Xanthobacter dioxanivorans: one gene and its partner. The protein of the gene in region 1 binds, or shares a complex with, the protein of each later gene. Links are inferred from orthologs where the notes say so. Each region holds a gene or a part of one and is shown on either strand. Other genes may lie near its edges.

Region 1 (5,858 bases):
CCATGAGCGCCTCTATGGCGTCGTCGATGGAGATCCGCCCGCCGAGCACCGCATCCACCGCGGCGCTCACCGGCACGTCCACGCCCTTTGCCGCGGCCATCTCCACCAGAACGCCGGCGGTGAAGGCGCCCTCCGCCAGCTTGTCCCCCGCCGCCTCACCGGCCCCCAGGGCGCGGCCGAAGGCGAAGTTGCGCGATTGCGGGCCGGACGTGGTGAGGATGAGGTCGCCGAGGCCGGAAAGCCCGGTGATGGTCTCCGCCTTCGCCCCGTACGCCCGCCCGAAGCGCATCAGCTCGGCGAAGCCGCGCGCCACCAGCGCCGCCGCCGCGCTCGCTCCGAGCCTGCGGCCGGCGACGATGCCCGCGGCGATGGCCAGCACGTTCTTCGCCGCCCCGCCGATTTCCACCCCGCGCACGTCGGTGGAGTGATAGAGCCGCAGCGTCGGGGAGCCGAGCGCCCGGGTGACGGCCACGGCCAGCGCCGCGTCGCGGGCGGCAAGGGTGACGGCGGTGGGCAGTCCCGCCGCCACGTCGGAAGCGAAGCTCGGCCCCGAGAGCACGGCCGGCGACGCCTTCGGCATCACCTCGGCGATCACCTCGCTCATGAAAGCGCGGCTGCCGCGCTCGATGCCCTTGGCACACGAGATCACCGGCAGGCCGGGACGCGCCAGCGGCGCGAGGCGCTCGAGGGCCTCGCGGCAGGCCTGCGCCGGCACCACCAGCAGCAGCGCATCGCAAGCGGCGACGGCGGCAAGGTCACCGGTGGGCGTGACCGCCGGATCAAGGGCGATGCCGGGCAGGTCCGCGCGGTTCTCCCGCAGCCGCGCCATCTCGGCCATGGCGACGCCGTCGCGGCCCCAGAGCACCACATCGCGTCCGGCGCGGGCGGCGGCGTTGGCCAGCGCCGTACCCCACGCGCCCGCGCCCATGACGCCGATGCGCCGAAAGACCGAAGACGGCACCGGTCAGGCCCGGGCGTTGGCGGATGCGGCGGCGGCCGGATCCAGCGGCCAGCGGGCGCGTGGGCTCACGTCCAGCTTGTCGCGGAGGCCGCGGGCGAGGCGTTCCGCCCCCGCCCAGGCGATCATGGCGCCGTTGTCGGTGCACAGGGCCGGCGTCGGCATGGCGTAGCGGACATTGAGCTCGGCGGCGACCTTCGCCAGTGTCTCGCGGATCATGCCGTTGGCCGCCACGCCGCCCGCCGCCACGAGGGCCGTGGGCCCGCGCCCGAGCCGGTCGCGGAAGGCGCGGGCGCCGGCGCGCACCCGGTCGGCGATCAGGTCCACCACCGCCGCCTGGAAGCCGGCGCACAGGTCGGCCACGTCGTCGTCGGTGAGCGGGGCAAGGCGGTCGGCTTCCAGCCGCACGGCGGTCTTCAGGCCGGAGAGGGAGAAGTCCGGCTCGCGCCGGCCCAGCATGGGGCGGGGGAAGGCGAAGCGCCCCGCATAGCCGAGCTTGGCCTGCGCCTCCACCTGCGGCCCGCCGGGATAGGGCAGGCTCAGCATCTTCGCCACCTTGTCGAAGGCTTCGCCCACCGCGTCGTCCAGCGTGGTGCCGAGGCGGGTGTAGCGGCCGACATCCTCCACCGCGAGCAACTGTGTGTGCCCGCCGGAGACGAGCAGCAGCAGATAGGGGAAGGCGACGCCGTCGGTGAGGCGGGCGGTGAGCGCGTGGGCCTCCAGATGGTTCACCGCCACCAGCGGCTTCTTGGCCGCGAGCGCGATGGCCTTGGCGGTGGTGAGGCCGACGATGACCCCGCCGATGAGCCCCGGGCCCGCCGCCGCTGCGACGCCCGAGAGCTCGGAATAGTCCACGTTCGCCTGCCGCATGGCCTCGGCGATCACATGATCGAGGATTTCCACATGGGCGCGCGCGGCGATCTCCGGCACCACGCCGCCATAGGGCGAGTGGATTTCCACCTGCGAGCGGATGACGTTGGAGCGGATGTCGGACGCTCCCGAAGGCGAGCGCGCCACCACGGCCGCAGAGGTCTCGTCGCAGGTGGTCTCGATGCCGAGAACCAGAAGATCGGCCAAACCCTGTCCCTCCAGAACGTCCCGCGCTGCGCCGGAACGCCGCTCTATCCCATTTCGATTCCCTCGCGCATTGTACGCGGCCCCGCGCGAGATTACGAATGAGCGACACACCGAAATCCGAACCCGCGTCCGTGAGGCCGCGCCTCACCATCGGCACGCGCGGCAGTCCGCTGGCACTGTGGCAGGCCCATGCCGTGCAGGCCGCCCTTTCGGCGGCGCTGAAGGTGCCGGCGGAGGCGATCGCCATCTCTGTCATCCGCACCTCCGGCGACCAGATCCAGGACCGCGCGCTGTCGGAGGCGGGGGGCAAGGGCCTGTTCACCAAGGAGATCGAGGAAGCGCTGCTGGACGGCCGGGTGGACCTGGCCGTGCATTCGGCGAAGGACGTGGCGACTTTCCTGCCGGAGGGCCTGCACCTTGCCGGCTATCTGCCACGGGCGGACGTGCGCGACGCCCTCATCCTGAAGGAGGGGGCGGGGCTCGATGATCTTCCCGCCGGCGCGCGCATCGGCACCGCCTCGCTCCGGCGCGAGGCGCAATTGCGGCGCCTGCGGCCGGATCTCAAGGTGGAATTGCTGCGCGGCAACGTCCACACCCGCCTCGCCAAGGTGAAGGATGGCGAGTTCGACGCCACCCTGCTGGCGCTGGCCGGCCTGACCCGCCTTGGCCTCGCCGAAGCCGCGAGCGCGCTGCTCGATCCGGCGGATTTCCTGCCGGCGGTGGGGCAGGGGGCGGTGGCGATCGAATGCCGCATCGACGATCCGGACACCAACGCGGCCATCGCCGCCATCGCCTGCCGGGATACCGGCATCGCCCTCGATGCCGAGCGCGCCTTCCTGTCCGCCCTCGACGGCTCGTGTCGCACCCCCATCGCGGGCCTTGCCACGGTGGAGGGGCGGGAGGTGCGCCTGCGCGGCCTCGTGCTGGTGCCCGACGGCTCCGATGCGGCGGAGATCGAGGCGCGGGCGCCCATCGTCGATGCCGCCCGCCTCGGAACGGAATGTGGCGCCACGCTGCGGGCGAGCGCGCCGGCCCGGCTGCTGGGCCTGTGAGGGGAACGCGGCGCGGCAAGGGATCTGGTTGCGCGCCGCCGGCAGGTCATTTCGATCTGCCCACAAAAGCCATGTTCTGCCCCGTTTCTTGAAGCGGATTGAGAGTGACCCATGCATGTTCTCGTCACCCGGCCGGAGCCCGCCGCCTCCCAGACGGCCCAGCGCCTGCGCGCGCTCGGGCATGGGGTGACGGTCGATCCCATGCTGCGCATCGCGCCGACCCGGACGCCGTTGCCCGAAGGCCCGTTCGATGCGGTGGCCTTCACCTCCATCAACGGGGTGAAGGCGTTCGCCACCCATCCGGAAGGGCAGCGCTTCTTTCATCTGCCGGCGTTCGCGGTGGGGCCGCGCACCGCCAAGGAAGCCCGCGCGGCCGGCTTCACCCAGGTGGCGGACTGCGATGGCGACGCCTCGGCCCTGGCCGGACGCATCGCCGCCGCGCTCCCATCCGGCGCGCGGGTGCTGAACCCCGCCGGCGAGGACCGGGCGGCGGACCTTCAGGCCCTGTTGGCGGCACCGGGCATCACCCTGGACCTCGCCATCATCTATGCGGCCGAGCCCGCCGACGCATTGTCCGAGGAGGCCCGCGCCGCGCTCGCCGCAGGAACCGTCACGGCGGCGCTGCACTTGTCCCAAAGGACGGTCAAGACCCTGCTGCGGTGCGTCGCCGCGGCGGGCCTCACCGGCGAACTGGCCCGCGTGCGCGAACTGTGCCTGTCCGAGCAGGTGGCCGAGCCGCTGGTGAAGGCGGGGCTGAAGGTGGAGGTGGCCGCCGCCCCCAACGAGGATGCGCTTTTCGCCCTGCTGTGACGGGGCTGTGACGGGCGTCGGCACGCCGGGCTGTTGCGGCGTGACGCGGGGCGGTCTATCCCGGACCGGAACGCGGATCAGATCTCACGAGGGAGGCACGAGGGACGCCCATGGTGCGCGACGATCCGGCGAGCGACCATCCAAAGGCGGAGGACTTCGTCTCCCGCCCGGCCCGCACCCCACCCACGCTCGACCTGAAGGCCGAGGCCGTCGCGGACACGCCCCCGGCCGATGCTGCGCCGGCGGCGCCCGAAACTTCGGCATCCAGCGGCGACGCCGCACCGTTCGAGACCGACACCGCGGTGGCGAGTCCCTCCGGCCTGGAGGCGGCCGAGGCCCCGTTCGAGACGAAGAGCGCCGAGCAGGTGGCCGAAGAGGCGCTTGCGCCCGCCGCCGCACCCGTCCCGCCGGCCCGCTCGGGCGCCGGAGCGTTCGTCGCGGCCCTTCTCGCTGGTGCCGTCGCCGGTGGCGGCGTGGCCGGCGGCCTGTGGTATGCGCTGCCGGAAAAGGCGCCTGCGGCGCTGCCGCCGACGGTGTCGGCGCCCGCGCCGTCACCCATGGATGTGTCTCCGCTCCAGAGCCGCATCGCCGCCCTCGAGGCGCGCCCCGCCGCCGATCCGAAGGCGCTCGCGGCACTTTCCGAGCGGCTGGAACGCAGTGAGGCGGCGCTGAAGAGCCTTGAAGCCACGGTCGCCGGCCTCAAGGCCGCGCCGGCGCCCGTGCCGGCTCCTGCCGCCCCGACCGCGCCGGCTGTGCCGCCCGGATTGGTGAAAACGGTGGACGAGCTGAAGGCTGCATCCGAGGCCGCCCGGGCCACCCTCGCCGCCGCAACCCGCGAGATCGAGGCGCTGCGCACGGCGCAGGCGGGCCTCCAGACCGCTGCCGCCACGGCCGCTTCCGGCGCCCAGCAGGCCGGCGCGCAGGTTCTGGCGCTTGGTGCCCGCATCGACGCCGTCGGGCCACGCCTCGATGCCCTGAAGACGCAGATCGAGGACGCCGCCGCCACCGCCACCGCCTTCAACCGCGCCGCGGCCGGGCTGGTGGTGCTCGCCACCTTCCGCGACGCGGTCGTCTCCGGCCGGCCCTTCGCGGCGGAGCTCGCCGCCGCGCGCACCACGCTCGGCGCCGGCGCCGGCCAGCTCGCCCCCTTTTCCGCCGCCGCTGCGGAGGGCTTCGCCCCGCCGGCGAAGCTCGCCGCACGCCTGGCGCAGGAAGGCGCCACCGCATTCGGCGCGCTGGCCCCCGCGCCGGCGACGCCCTCCGCCTCCCTGCTCGATCGGCTGATGGCCTCTGCCGAGAGCCTGGTGAAGGTGCGCCCCGCCGCCGGCCCCGGCGCGATCGATGCGGAAGCGCTCCTCAAAGCCGCCGTCGCCCAGGTGAAGGCCGGCCAGCTGGAGGAGGCCCTGCGCACGTTGAGGCAACTGCCGGAAGGCGTGCTGGCGCGCCTGTCCGTCGTTCGCGACATCGAGGCGCGGGCCCAGGCGGTGCGTGTCGCCGGCACACTCTACCAGCAGCAGCTCGCCGCCATTTCGGGGAAGGTGCCGTGATCCGCCTCGTATTGTTCCTTCTCGTCCTCGTCGCCATCGCCTTCGGCGCGTCCTGGCTCGCCGATCGGCCGGGCGAGATCGCCGTCGTCTGGCAGGGCTGGCGGGTGGAGACCACCGTGCCGGTGGCCCTCGCGGTGTTCGCGGTGATCACCGGGCTGCTGCTCCTTTTGTGGCGGCTTCTGTCCGTCCTCGTGCGCTCGCCGAAGCTCCTCGCCGCCTTCTCGCGCCGCCGGCGGCGCGAGAAGGGCTGGAACGCGGTGTCGCGCGGCCTGCTGGCGGTGGGCATCGGCGACCATGCCGCCGTCCGCCACGCGCGGGCGGAGGCGGTGAAGTTCTTGCCCCATGAGCCGCTGACCCACCTGCTGACGGCCCAGGCGGCGCAGCTCGACAACAACCACGAGGTGGCCGTGGCCG
Region 2 (5,879 bases), 4.1 Mb from region 1 along the record:
CTTGCGCAGCACCGCCGGGGTGCCTATCCTCCTGTCGCTTTCCTAAACGCAGGCAAATGCGCTTCCTGTACTTCGGGTCCGTTATTGGTCCGGCGGGAGCGCCAGGCGGCAGCTGCGTGCCCCGGCTTCTCCTGAAGACCTGCGATCCCCGTACCCCTCCCCTCCGCCTGGTAGCGATCCCACAGCGATCCGCACCGGCATACTCAAGACCCATCGAGGCTTTCCCTTATGCGGGAAGTGAAACTTCAAGACCTTAAGTCCAAGACGCCCGTCGAGCTCCTCGCCTTCGCCGAGGAGAACGAGGTGGAAAACGCCAGCACCCTGCGCAAGCAGGAGCTCATGTTCGCCATTCTCAAGCAGCTGGCAGCCACGGAAACCGAAATCATCGGCGAAGGCGTGGTCGAGGTGCTGCAGGACGGATTCGGCTTCCTGCGCTCGCCGGAAGCCAATTATCTGCCCGGTCCCGACGATATTTACGTCTCTCCCTCGCAGATCCGCCGCTTCGGCCTGCGGACCGGCGACACGGTGGAGGGACAGATCCGCTCGCCGAAGGAAGGCGAGCGCTATTTCGCCCTTCTCAAGGTCAACACGATCAATTTCGAAGACCCCGAGAAGACCAAGCACAAGATCAACTTCGACAACCTCACGCCCCTCTACCCCGACGAGCGGCTCAAGCTCGAGCACGAGGAGACCCAGGGCAAGAAGGACTTTTCGGCGCGAATCATCGACATCGTCGCGCCCATCGGCAAGGGCCAGCGCGGGCTGATCGTCGCGCCGCCGCGCACCGGCAAGACGGTGCTGCTGCAGAACATTGCGAAATCCATCACCGCCAACCATCCGGAATGCTTCCTCATCGTGCTGCTCATCGACGAGCGGCCGGAAGAGGTTACCGACATGCAGCGCTCGGTGAAGGGCGAGGTGGTCTCTTCCACCTTCGACGAGCCGGCCTCGCGCCATGTCCAGGTCGCCGAGATGGTGATCGAGAAGGCCAAGCGCCTTGTGGAGCATGGGCGCGACGTGGTGATTCTCCTGGATTCTATCACCCGCCTCGGCCGCGCCTACAACACGGTGGTGCCGTCCTCCGGCAAGGTGCTGACCGGCGGCGTCGACGCCAACGCCCTCCAGCGGCCGAAGCGCTTCTTCGGCGCGGCGCGCAACATCGAGGAAGGCGGCTCGCTGACCATCATCGCCACGGCGCTCATCGACACCGGCTCGCGCATGGACGAGGTGATCTTCGAGGAGTTCAAGGGCACCGGCAATTCGGAAATCATCCTCGACCGCAAGGTCTCCGACAAGCGGGTGTTCCCGGCCCTCGACATCACCCGCTCCGGCACCCGCAAGGAAGAGCTCCTGGTTCCCGCGGACACGCTCAAGAAGATGTATGTTCTGCGCCGCATCCTCAATCCCATGGGCACGGTGGACGCCATCGAGTTCCTGCTGGACAAGCTGCGGCAGACGAAGACCAACGGCGATTTCTTCGATTCCATGAACACCTGAGGGTGGCCGCCGGTGGCCCGCCGCGGCCGCCCGTCCATCTGCCCAACCTCATGCCCCGGCTCCGCCGGGGCATTTGCTTTTGTGCCGCCTGTGGGCGGGCAACCGTCCGCGTGCCTTGGGACCACGCGCCGGGCACCGGCCGTGATCCTGGCCATCCGGAGCTGCAGACGCATCGGTCGGGACCTGCCAGGAACGCGGGACCTGCCGAAAACGAACCTGCCGGGAACGAAGGGGCAACCGGCGGATGCGACCGATTCGCCCTCTTTTCGTTCCGCCGCTGTTCTCCGTGCCGCGGCCGGGGCGTCCCGGATCGGCACACCGCCAGCCCATTGCGCGCGCCGTGCGGGTGCTGGCTGCCGGCCAGCGGCGCAGGCCCTTCGCCCGGTCCCTGCCGGGAGGGACGGAACAGACGGGCAACATCCGGGCGGCAGCGATTCGGCCGCCTTTCGTTCAGGCGGCGTTCCGGCTCGCCCGGCGCAGCGTGTCAATTCGGGACATTACCGGGGCCGGCCTTTCCGTTTGGCGACGGAGCCCCTATCTTCAAGACAAATGCGCGGGCCATGTTCCGCACCGTTCTTTTGAGGATTGGGCCATGTTCATTCAGACGGAAACCACGCCGAACCCCGCAACGCTCAAGTTCCTGCCTGGCCGTTCGGTCCTGGGAGACGGCACCCTTGATCTGCGCTCGGCCGAGGACGCGGACCTGTCGCCCCTCGCCCAGCGCCTGTTCGACGTGCGCGGCGTCTCCGCGGTGTTCCTGGGCTCCGATTTCGTCACCGTCACCAAGGCGGAGGCCGAATGGCCGCAGATCAAGCCGGCCATTCTCGGCGCCATCATGGAGCACTTCATGTCCGGTGCTCCGGTCCTGTCCGAGGGCGTGAAGCCGGATGCCCCGGATGCGGACGAGTTCTTCGAGGAGAAGGACGCGGAGGTCGTCGCCACCATCAAGGAGCTGCTCGACACCCGCGTGCGCCCGGCCGTGGCCAATGACGGTGGCGACATCACCTTCCGCGGCTTCAAGGAAGGCACCGTCTTCCTCAACATGAAGGGGTCCTGCTCCGGCTGCCCCTCCTCCACCGCGACGCTGAAGAACGGCATCGAGAACCTGCTCCGCCACTTCGTTCCCGAGGTCCTCGAGGTGCAGGCGGTATAAGAGAACGGTGCCATTAACCTTTCTCGAATGTGAGCGGGTCGGGTTGCTTCCCAACGTCCCGGTTTCGGTTGATCGTGGCGGCGATTGGGGCACCCGCGTTCATGTACGTTCTTGCCATAGACACGGCGCTCGGCGCCTGCTCCGCCGCGGTGCTCGACACCGAGGCGGATGCGATCGTTTCGGGTGATTCCCTGCTCATGGAGCGGGGTCACGCGGAAGCGCTGATCCCGCTCGTGGAGCAGGTAATGGCGGCGGCCGGGCTCGATTTCGAGCACCTGGCCCGCATCGCCGTGACCATCGGCCCCGGCAGCTTCACCGGCTTGCGCGTGGGGCTCTCCGCCGCCCGTGGCTTCGGCCTCACCGCCAACCGGCCGGTGGTGGGGGTCACCACCTTGGCTGCGCTCGCCGCACCCTACCTCGCCCAGGACGATGCCGTGCCCGTGGTCAGCGCCATCGACGCGCGGCATGGCCACGTCTATCTGCAGATGTTTGGCGTCGGCGCCCGCACCCTCATCGCCGCGCGGGTGACCAGCGTGCGCGAGGCGGCGCGCTCGGTGGCCATCGGCGCGGTGCGTCTGGTGGGGTCGGGAGCCCAGCTCGTCGCCGACGCGTGGCCGCCCTCCGAGCAGGAGCCGCTTTCGGTGGATGATGCAGCGGCCGCGGATGTGGCCTGGGTGGCCCGCCTCGGCGCGGTCGCGGATCCCGAGGCGGCGGAGCCGCGCCCGCTCTATCTGCGCGCGCCGGATGCCAAGCCCCAGGACAAGGCGCGCATCGCCCGCCGCTGATGTGCCCGCCATGATGCACCTCCTCGACCGTCTCTTTCCGCCACGACCGCCGCGCCTCAGGGAGGCCTGCGCCGACGACATCCCGCATCTTGCGGCGATTCACGCGCGCGCCTTTGCCCGTGGCTGGGGCGTCGATGAGTTCGAGCGCCTTCTGGCGGAGCGTGCCGTGAGGGCTCACGTCGCGTGTGGCGGCGGGCGCCGCGCGCCGGTCGGCTTCATCCTTTCCCATGTGGTGCCGCCGGAAGCCGAAGTGCTCACCGTGGCGGTGGTCACCGACCGGCGCCGGCGCGGCATCGGCCGGCTGCTGCTCTCCCACCACCTCGCCCGGCTCGCCAGCGAGGGCGTCACCACCTCGTTCCTCGAGGTGGAGGAAGCCAACGTCGCCGCCCTCGCCCTTTATCGCACCCTCGGCTACCGGGAGACCGGGCGGCGGCGCGGCTACTATGCGGGCGGCGCCGACGCGCTCATGCTGAGGCGCGATTTCTGAGACGGATGGCCCCCTTGCAGGGAAGGGACGGGAGGGCGATAAGGCAGCCAGTCCCCCCGCCGTCGTTCGGAGGTCGCGCTTGAGCGACAAGATCAGCGTCATCGAAGAGGCCTGCCTCGCCAAGGGCATGAGGATGACGGAACAGCGGCGCATCATCGCCCGCGTGCTGTCCGGCGCGCAGGACCATCCGGACGTGGAGGAACTCCACCGCCGTGCGGTCGCCATCGACGACAACATCTCCATCTCGACGGTCTACCGTACGGTGAAGATGCTGGAGGACGCCGGCATCATCGAGCGGCACGATTTCGGCGACGGCCGGGCCCGCTACGAGCAGATGCCCGACGAGCACCACGACCACCTCATCGACCTGCGCACCGGCCGGGTCATCGAGTTCCGCTCCGAGGAGATCGAAGCCCTCCAGGAGGCCATCGCCCGTCGCCTCGGCTTCAAGCTGCGGGGCCATCGGCTCGAACTCTATGCCGTCCCCCTCGACGAGGACGAGAAGCCGTGACATCCCCCGGCGGTGCCGGCGCCCGGGCCGCCCCCGGTGACGGCGCAGGCGTGGACGATCTTGGTCCCGAACGGCCGGCCCTGTCGCGCCTCCTCGACCGGCTGCGCATGGGCGCGGTGCTGGTGCTGGTGGCGGCGGTGACCATCGTCGGCATCCCGCTGCAGTGGCTTTCCCTGCGCCTGCGCCTGCCCGCCCGGCGCCGGATTCCGGTGCTCTACCACCGCCTGCTGCTGCGGCTGATCGGCGTGCGGGTGAGCGTCCGCGGCGCGCCGGCCTCCGGCCGCCCTCTGCTTCTTCTCGCCAATCACGCCTCCTGGCTGGACATATCGGTCGTCGGTTCGCTCACGCCTCTGTTCTTCGTGGCGAAGAGCGAGGTGGCCGGCTGGCCGGTCATCGGCCTTCTGGCCCGGTTCCAGCGCACCGTCTTCGTGGACCGCCAGCGCCGCCAGGCCACCGGCGAGGTGAACCGGGAGATCGCCAGCCGCCTGCACGAGGGCGATCCGGTGGTGCTCTTCGCCGAAGGCACCTCCAGCGATGGCAATCGGGTCCTGCCCTTCCGCACCGCCCTCGTGGGGGCGGTGCGCGAGGCGTTCGCGGCCACCGAGGAGGTGGTGGTGCAGCCCCTCGCCGTCGCCTATGTGCGGCTCCAGGGCGTGCCCATGGGACGCCGACACCGACCCGTCGCCGCCTGGTTCGGCGACATGTCGCTTGCCCCGCATCTTCTCGACGTGCTGCGGCAGGGCGCCCTCGACGTGGAGGTGACCTTCGGCGCGCCGCTGCAACTCGATGCCGCCCATGACCGCAAGAGCGTGACGCGGGCCTGCGAGGCGGCGGTGCGCCATATGTGCGCCCTCTCCCTCGCCGGCCGCGCCGGCTGAGGGGCCGTCGGCCCTTGTCTGCGGCCTCCGGCTGCGGCATCACCGCACCATGAGCTCTTCCCCCACCTGCCTCGCCGCCCTGGGCTTCGGCTATTGCGCCCGCCATCTGGCCGCACGGCACCCGGCCGCCTTCCCCCGCGTCATCGGGACGGCCCGGACGGCGGAGCGCCTCGCCGGCCTGCCGGCGGGCGTGGCGCCGCACCTGTTTGATGGTGAAAGCCTTTCGCAGGACCTGTCCCCGGCCCTGAAAGCGGCGGAGGTGCTGCTGGTATCGGCACCGCCGGACGAGCGGGGCGACCCGGTGTTGCGCTGCGCCCGGACGGTATTGGCGGAGGGGGGGCTGCGGCAGGTGGTCTACCTCACCACCCTCGGGGTCTATGGCGACCACGGCGGGGCATGGGTGGATGAGACGACCCCGCCGCGCGCCGGCAGCCCGCGGCTGGAGCGGCGCCTGAAGGCGGAGGAGGAATGGCTGGCCTTCGGCCGGGCGGGCGGCGTGCCGGTGGCGGTTCTGCGTCTCGCCGGCATCTACGGTCCCGGGCGCAACGCCCTGGTGCAGCTGAAGGCG

What was found.
Region 2: the proteins of tsaD (region 1) and tsaB are in contact, whole or in part, in a solved structure (PDB 4WQ4), measured with the Escherichia coli proteins. The link is inferred for Xanthobacter dioxanivorans from one-to-one orthologs.

The regions. Positions count from the first base shown.
Region 1 is NZ_CP063362.1:5,753,904-5,759,761, reverse strand. Bases 1-2,911 are described here. They hold tsaD (tRNA (adenosine(37)-N6)-threonylcarbamoyltransferase complex transferase subunit TsaD), read right to left. Parts: upstream 2,036-2,911; coding sequence 965-2,035; downstream 1-964. Other genes in these bases: hemC (hydroxymethylbilane synthase), read left to right, coding at 2,134-2,911; EZH22_RS26825 (NAD(P)H-dependent glycerol-3-phosphate dehydrogenase), read right to left, coding at 1-928. In the rest of the region: more of hemC, read left to right, coding at 2,912-3,087; EZH22_RS26810 (uroporphyrinogen-III synthase), read left to right, coding at 3,199-3,897; EZH22_RS26805 (COG4223 family protein), read left to right, coding at 4,008-5,444; EZH22_RS26800 (heme biosynthesis protein HemY), read left to right, coding at 5,441-5,858.
Region 2 is NZ_CP063362.1:1,617,073-1,622,951, reverse strand. Bases 1,662-4,593 are described here. They hold tsaB (tRNA (adenosine(37)-N6)-threonylcarbamoyltransferase complex dimerization subunit type 1 TsaB), read left to right. Parts: upstream 1,662-2,751; coding sequence 2,752-3,435; downstream 3,436-4,593. Other genes in these bases: EZH22_RS07680 (lysophospholipid acyltransferase family protein), read left to right, coding at 4,430-4,593; EZH22_RS07685 (Fur family transcriptional regulator), read left to right, coding at 4,050-4,433; rimI (ribosomal protein S18-alanine N-acetyltransferase), read left to right, coding at 3,446-3,922; EZH22_RS07700 (NifU family protein), read left to right, coding at 2,090-2,650. Outside these bases: transcription termination factor Rho, read left to right, coding at 229-1,497; more of EZH22_RS07680, read left to right, coding at 4,594-5,311; EZH22_RS07675 (SDR family oxidoreductase), read left to right, coding at 5,361-5,879. UniProt on the Escherichia coli protein: Required for the formation of a threonylcarbamoyl group on adenosine at position 37 (t(6)A37) in tRNAs that read codons beginning with adenine.